Regions from separate parts of the Pseudomonas sp. AC255 genome, predicted to be linked through region 1. Evidence: predicted binding sites of a transcription regulator. Region 1 holds the regulator's gene; the other holds the start of a gene.

Region 1 (3,704 bases):
GCGCCCCCTTTTACAGTGTGGAAACCGCGAAAAATTGCATTGAGCAGATCTGCATCATCCGGACGGCTTTCCAGCTCGACCAGTTGTTCGGACAGTTGCTCAAGAATCTCGCCGGCCTCAACCAGGAAATCCTGAAGGATCTCTTCATCGGCGCCGAAGCTCATTAATGGGGTGCTCCTACAGGTCTAAAAACCCAAAAAACCCGAATTCCGAAACTCTAGAATCCAAGGCTGGATAACAAATCGTCCACATCGTCCTGACCGGACACAACGTCTTCTCGTTTATCGGCATGAATCTGCGGACCTTCACCCTGCGAGAGATGTTTTTGTGGATCTTTTTCAGCAAGCATTGCGGCGCGGTCATGTTCGATGCCCGCAAAGCGGTCGACCTGACTGGCCATGAGCACGAGTTTGAGCAGATTGCTTTCGACTTCGGTGACCAGTTGGGTCACACGCTTGATCACTTGACCTGTGAGGTCCTGGTAATCCTGAGCCAGCAGGATGTCGTTGAGGTTGCTCGACACCGCACGGTTGTCCGTGCTGCTGCGTGACAGAAAACCGTCGACCCGGCGCGCCAGTTCACGGAACTCTTCAGCCCCGACCTCGCGACGCATGAAGCGGCCCCAATCGGCGCTCAACGTCTGCGCTTCATCAGCGAGACTGTTGACCACCGGCGTGGCGCTTTCCACCAGATCCATGGTGCGGTTGGCCGCGGCTTCCGTCAGCTTGACCACATAGCCCAGGCGTTCGGTGGCGTCGGTGATTTGCGACACTTCCTCGGCCTGCGGCATGTGCGGATCGATCTGGAAATTGACGATCGCACTGTGCAGTTCACGTGTGAGCTTGCCCACTTCCTGATACAGGCCGCGGTCACGGGTCTGATTGAGCTCATGGATCAGTTGCACCGCGTCGCCGAACTTGCCTTTTTCAAGGCTTTCGACCAGTTCGACCGCGTGTTTTTTCAGGGTCGATTCGAAATCGCCCTGTGATGATTCGTTATGCTCCATAGCTCCCCCGCGCATTCATCAGCCGATGCGTTCGAAAATCTTCTCGATTTTGTCTTTCAACGCTTGAGCCGTGAAAGGTTTGACTACGTAACCGTTCACACCGGCCTGAGCGGCCTCGATGATCTGCTCGCGTTTGGCTTCAGCAGTCACCATCAACACCGGGAGGTGCTTGAGTTTTTCATCGGCGCGCACGTGACGCAGCAGGTCGATACCGGTCATGCCCGGCATGTTCCAGTCCGTTACCAGAAAGTCGATGCTGCCGCTGTTGAGCACCGGAATGGCAGTGGTGCCATCGTCGGCCTCGACGGTGTTGGTGAACCCAAGATCGCGCAGCAGGTTCTTGATGATCCGCCGCATCGTTGAGAAGTCATCAACGATGAGGATTTTCATGTCTTTGTTCAATTCGACCTCCAAGCAGTCTTAAACGCGCCCAGCACCTGGACGCGCCACTTCAATCAATCGGCGCAGCACTTAAAGTTTGTCTGGAGCACAACGGATCGAGACCGGCGCCGTTCATCACCGCACCAGCCTCGTTTCGCAGTGTCCCCACACTGCCTTCAGCGCGCTCGCCACTCCCCCAAACGCCCCCGCAGACGGGCCGCGCACTGGCTGTGTAACTGGCTGACCCGCGATTCACTGACGCCAAGGACTTCACCGATTTCCTTGAGGTTCAGCTCTTCGTCGTAGTACAGCGCCAACACCAGTCGCTCACGCTCCGGCAAATTGGCAATCGCGTCCGCCAGCGCCGCCTGGAAGCGTTCATCTTCCAGATCGCGTGACGGCTCCATATGAGCACTGGCGCCATCCTCGTGCAGCCCTTCGTGTTCGCCGTCCTGCAAGAGGTCGTCGAAACTGAACAGGCGACTGCCCAAGGTGTCATTCAGAATCCCGTAGTAATCGTCGAGACTCAATTGGAGTTCGGCCGCAACCTCGTGATCTTTAGCGTCACGGCCGGTTTTAGCTTCAATCGAGCGAATCGCGTCGCTGACCATCCTGGTATTACGGTGAACCGAGCGTGGTGCCCAATCCCCTTTGCGCACTTCATCGAGCATCGCGCCGCGGATTCGAATGCCCGCGTACGTTTCGAAACTGGCGCCTTTGCTGGCGTCGTATTTGGTCGAGACTTCCAGCAAACCGATCATCCCGGCCTGGATCAGGTCTTCGACCTGCACGCTGGCCGGCAGGCGCGCCAGCAAGTGATAGGCAATGCGCTTGACCAGCGGCGCGTAGCGCTCGATCAATTCGTATTGCGCGTCACGCGCCGACTTTTTGTAAAGATTCATGCCACTGGCGGTCATATCACAGGCCCTGCGGTTTGCTGCACGAGACGCTCGACGAAAAATTCCAGATGCCCGCGCGGGTTGGCGGGCAGCGGCCAGGTATCGACCTTCTGGGCGATGGCCTTGAAGGCCAGTGCGCACTTGGAACGGGGAAAGGCTTCGTAGACGGCGCGCTGCTTCTGCACTGCCTTGCGCACGCTTTCGTCGTATGGCACGGCGCCGACGTATTGTAGGGCGACGTCGAGGAAGCGATCCGTGACCTTGGTCAACTTGGCGAACAGGTTGCGCCCTTCCTGCGGGCTCTGCGCCATGTTGGCCAGCACGCGGAAGCGGTTCATGCCGTAGTCGCGGTTGAGCAACTTGATCAGCGCGTAAGCGTCGGTGATCGAAGTCGGCTCGTCGCAGACCACCAGCAACACTTCCTGGGCGGCGCGTACGAAACTGACTACCGAGTCACCAATACCCGCAGCGGTGTCGATCACCAGCACGTCGAGATTGTCGCCGATGTCGCTGAACGCCTGGATCAGGCCGGCGTGTTGCGCCGGGCTCAAGTGCACCATGCTCTGCGTGCCGGAGGCCGCCGGCACGATGCGAATCCCGCCCGGGCCTTGCAACAGCACGTCGCGCAATTCGCAACGGCCTTCGATGACGTCGGCCAGTGTGCGCTTGGGTGTCAGCCCCAGCAGAACGTCGACGTTCGCCAGGCCCAGGTCGGCGTCCAGCAGCATGACCCGACGGCCAAGCTCTGCCAGCGCCAGCGACAAGTTCACTGACACGTTAGTCTTGCCGACGCCACCTTTGCCGCCGGTCACCGCGATCACCTGTACGGGATGCATGCTGCCCATGTTATTTCTTTACCTTGTCTTGCATAGACGGAGGCCACATTACTGGCTGCGCGTTCCTGATCGGAACAATGCGTGGCAGACCATCGATGTAGGTACAAAAACTGTTCATGATTACCTCAGCCAACCTGCTTGGTCGGGCTGTGATAGATATCAGCGAACATGTCAGCCATGGCTTCTTCGCTGGGTTCTTCCTGCATTTGCACGCTGACGGCGCGGCTGACCAATTGATGACGACGCGGCAGATGCAGATCATCCGGAATCCGTGGGCCATCGGTCAGGTACGCGACCGGCAATTCATGACTGATCGCCAGGCTCAACACTTCGCCGAGACTGGCCGTTTCATCCAGTTTAGTCAGGATGCAGCCGGCCAGCCCGCAACGCTTGTAACTGTGATAAGCGGCGGTTAGAACCTGTTTCTGGCTGGTGGTTGCCAGGACCAGATAATTTTTTGAGCGAATGCCACGCCCGGCCAGGCTCTCAAGCTGCATGCGCAACGCCGGATCACTGGCTTGCAGGCCGGCAGTATCGATCAAAACCACGCGTTTGCGTAGCAGTGGATCCAATGCCTGCACC
Region 2 (3,704 bases), 2.0 Mb from region 1:
AGCTCGAACCACGCCGCTACTGCCAGCAGGCTCACCGCCAGACGGATCACCTCGGCAAACGCCGGGTCATTATGGTCCAGGAACAGGCCGACCAACTGGTTCGGCCACAGCCAGAACACCAGGGCGAAGCCGAGCATCACCACGGCGCCGAAAGCGATACCGACACGCCCGGACATCCGTGCATCGACCAGTTGCCCGGCGCCGTAGTGTTGGCCGACGCGCATGGTGATGGCATAGGACATCCCGGCCGGGACCATGAAGGCCACCGACACGATCTGCAGGGCGATCTGATGCGCACCCATTTGCGTACTGCCCATGGTGCCCATGCACAACGCGGCAAAGGCAAACAGCCCGACTTCCACCGCATAGGTGCCGCCAATCGGCAGGCCCAGGCGCCAGAGTTCTTTCAGGTATTGCCGGTTCGGCCGCGACAGACCGGCGCGCAACGGATAAGCGTCATAAGCCGGATGCCGACGGATATGCCAGGCCAGCGCCAGTGCCATGCAGTTGGCGACAATCGCCGTGACCAGACCGATGCCGGTCAGACCCAGTTGCGGCAGGCCGAACATGCCGGTGATCAGCGCGTAGTTGAGCAGGAAGTTGGCCACCGTGCCGGCGAGGCTGATGACCATCACTGGCGTCGCCCGGCCGATTGCACTGGTAAAGCCGCGCAGAGCCATGAAGCTCAGATAACCGGGCAGGGCGAAGGGCAGGGCGATGAGGAATTGCCCGGCGGCGTTGACGTTGGTTTCGGTCTGGCCGAACAGCAGCAACACCGGTTTGAGGTTCCACAACAGCAGCCCGGCGCCGAGGGCCATCAGCCACGCCAGCCACAACCCGGCCTGTGTCAGGCGCGCGGCACCGATGATGTCGCCGGCACCCTGACGGATCGCCACCAGAGTGCCGACCGCTGCAATCACGCCGATGCAGAAAATCGACACGAACGAGTAGCTCGCCGCACCGAGGCCGCCACCGGCCAGCGCTTCGGGACTGAGGCGCGCCATCATCAGGGTATCGGTCAGCACCATCAGCATGTGCGCCAACTGCGAAGCAATCAGCGGCCCCGCCAGCCGCAGGATGGCCCAGAGTTCGGTACGCACAGGATGCTGCATGGTCATCACCACCCAAATATCAGAGGAAGCAGAAGAGCGTCGATTCTCGGCGCTTGGCAGGCTTTGCACAAAGGGATAAAAAGGATGGGTGGCATGATTAATACTCATCCTGAAACGTACCCGCCGAATTGGCTACATCCCCGCTACTGGAGCTTTTTGTATGTCCCGACGCCTTCCGCCGTTGTATGCCCTGCGCGCATTCGAAGCGGCAGCGCGACACAGCTCGTTCACCCGCGCGGCGGAAGAATTGTCGATCACCCAGAGCGCGGTCAGTCGGCACATGCGCACCCTTGAAGAACACTTCGCCTGCCGGCTGTTTCATCGCAGCGGGCGCAACCTGCAACTGACCGAATCGGCACGGCTGCTGCTACCCGGAATCCGCGAAGGCTTCGCCGCCCTTGAGCGCGCCTGCAATACCTTGCGTGCCGAGGACGACATCCTGCGCATGAAAGCGCCATCTACCCTGACCATGCGTTGGCTGCTGGCGCGGTTGAGTCGCTTCCGCCATTTGCAGCCGGGCAATGAGGTGCAATTGACCAGCGCATGGATGGATATCGATTCGGTGGACTTCAACAACGAACCGTTCGATTGCGCGGTGTTGCTCAGTGACGGGCATTTCCCGCCGGACTGGGAAGCGAGCCTGCTGTTTCCCGAGGAATTGATTCCGGTCGGCGCGCCGAACCTGCTCAATGATCAACCTTGGGATGTAGCGCGTCTGGCGACCGCCGAACTGCTGCACCCGACCCCGGATCGCCGTGACTGGCGCAGTTGGCTGGAGCGCATGGGTCTGTCCGAGCAAGTTTCGCTTAAGGGCGGGCAAGTGTTCGATACGCTGGAGCTGGGCATGATCGCGGCGGCGCGCGGCTACGGCGTTTCGATGGGTGATCTGTTGATGGTTGCCGAAGATGTTGCGCAAGGGCGCTTGAGCCTGCCGTGGCCTACGGCCGTCGCCAGTGGCCTGAATTATTACCTGGTCTGGCCAAAGCCGCGCCCGGGAGGTGAACGTTTGCGCCGCCTCAGCGATTTTCTGCAGAGCGAAGTCCGCGCCATGCAACTGCCGGCGGTGGCGCGCTTGAGCTGAAACGTTCGAGCCGGCACAATGCCACCACTGCGCCATACCCACGCAATGCGCTCAAGTATTCGGTTTTACCGCCGACTACGAGCTTGTGGAACCGTCGTGCCGGTTCCGCGTTACACCCCACTATTAGAATATTTTCCGGGCAATTACCGCGATCAAGGAGGATTCGGTGGCTCGGCCAGGAGCTGTTCATGTCTCAACCTCGTGCTCGGATCGCCTCGCAGCTGGGTCTTGCCCTTGCTGTGATACTGGCGATAGTCATCAGCGGCAGTACGGTGTTCGCCTTGCGTTCGCTGGATTCCGCCAACCTCGCCACCCGTGAAGAGCATCTGGCCAGTGAGGCCCGGCTGCTGGCCGATCAACTGAGTACCTTCCACGGTACGCTGCGCGAAAGCACCCTGCGCCTGAGCGGTCTGTTCGAAAAACGCTTCGGCAGTGGCCTGAGTGTGCACCCCGATCAGCCAGTGACCGTGGCCGGCGTGCAGACCCCGGGTCTGCATCTGGGCAACGAAGTGCTGAACAACAACTTCAAGGAAGTTGACGAGTTCAAGCAGATGACTGCCGGTGTGGCCACGGTATTCGTGCGCAGCGGCGAAGACTTCATTCGCGTCAGCACCAACGTCAGCAAGCAGGACGGCACCCGTGCCATCGGCACCGTGCTCGATCATGCCAACCCGGCCTACGCGAAGTTGATGGCAGGGCAGAGTTATGTCGGCCGCTCGTTGCTGTTCGAGCGCTACTACATGTCGCAGTACACACCGGTGCGCGATGCGGGCGGCAAGATCATCGCCGTGTTGTACGTAGGTTTCGATTACACCGACGCGCAGAACGCGCAGTTCGCCAATCTCAAGCGCTTCCGTATTGGCAAGACCGGCTCGCTGGCCCTGCTCGACGAGCAGAACAAATGGCTGGTGCCGATTGCCGGCGTCGAAAACCTGGATCAAGCCGCCCCGACCATCAACAACCTGGTGAAAACCCCGGGCAAGGGTGAGTTCTGGAGCGACAAGGGCGAGGACTTCTACAGCATCGCCGTGCCGTTCGAAGGTGGTCCGTGGTCGGTGGTGGCGAGCATGCCGAAAGCCGAGATCCGCGCGGTGACCTGGAGCGTCGGTACGCAACTGGCGATCGGCAGCCTGCTGGCGATGTTGCTTGCGGTCGGTTCCGTGGTCTGGCTGCTGCGCAGCAAACTCGCGCCGTTGGGCGATCTGGTGCGTCAGGCTGAGGCCTTGGGTGCTGGTGATCTGAGCGTGCGTCTGAACGTATCGAGCCACGATGAAATCGGGCAGCTGTCCCGCGCGTTCAACCAGATGAGCCAGGCGCTGTCGACCATGGTCGAGCACATCCGCCGCGCTTCGGAAGAGGTCAATAGCCGTGCGCAGGCGCTGTCCGGTTTGTCCGGTGGTGCTTACGAAGGCATGGAGCAACAGTCGGGCGAAATCACCAGCATGGCCGGCGCCGTGGAAGAGTTCAGCGCGACGTCGTTGAACATCGCCGACAACATGGGCGCGACCCAG

What was found. The regulator FliA, encoded in region 1, starts transcription of late flagellar genes. The targets are predictions, from matches to a motif close to CTAAAGTTTNNNNNNNNNNNGCCGNTAA.
Region 2: the regulator FliA is predicted to act here: its motif matches at 2,244-2,271, upstream of ACZZ0K_RS24935 (methyl-accepting chemotaxis protein).

What each region holds. Positions count from the first base shown of each region.
Region 1 covers NZ_OZ409841.1:3,552,983-3,556,686, forward strand. Annotated here, with positions in the region: gene ACZZ0K_RS16180 (chemotaxis protein CheA) at 1-164, opposite strand, end outside; gene ACZZ0K_RS16185 (protein phosphatase CheZ) at 218-1,006, opposite strand; gene ACZZ0K_RS16190 (chemotaxis response regulator CheY) at 1,025-1,396, opposite strand; gene fliA (RNA polymerase sigma factor FliA) at 1,564-2,304, opposite strand; gene fleN (flagellar synthesis regulator FleN) at 2,301-3,131, opposite strand; gene flhF (flagellar biosynthesis protein FlhF) at 3,248-3,704, opposite strand, start outside.
Region 2 covers NZ_OZ409841.1:5,541,549-5,545,252, forward strand. Annotated here, with positions in the region: gene ACZZ0K_RS24925 (NorM family multidrug efflux MATE transporter) at 1-1,112, opposite strand, end outside; gene ACZZ0K_RS24930 (LysR substrate-binding domain-containing protein) at 1,273-2,193, shown strand; gene ACZZ0K_RS24935 (methyl-accepting chemotaxis protein) at 2,382-3,704, shown strand, end outside.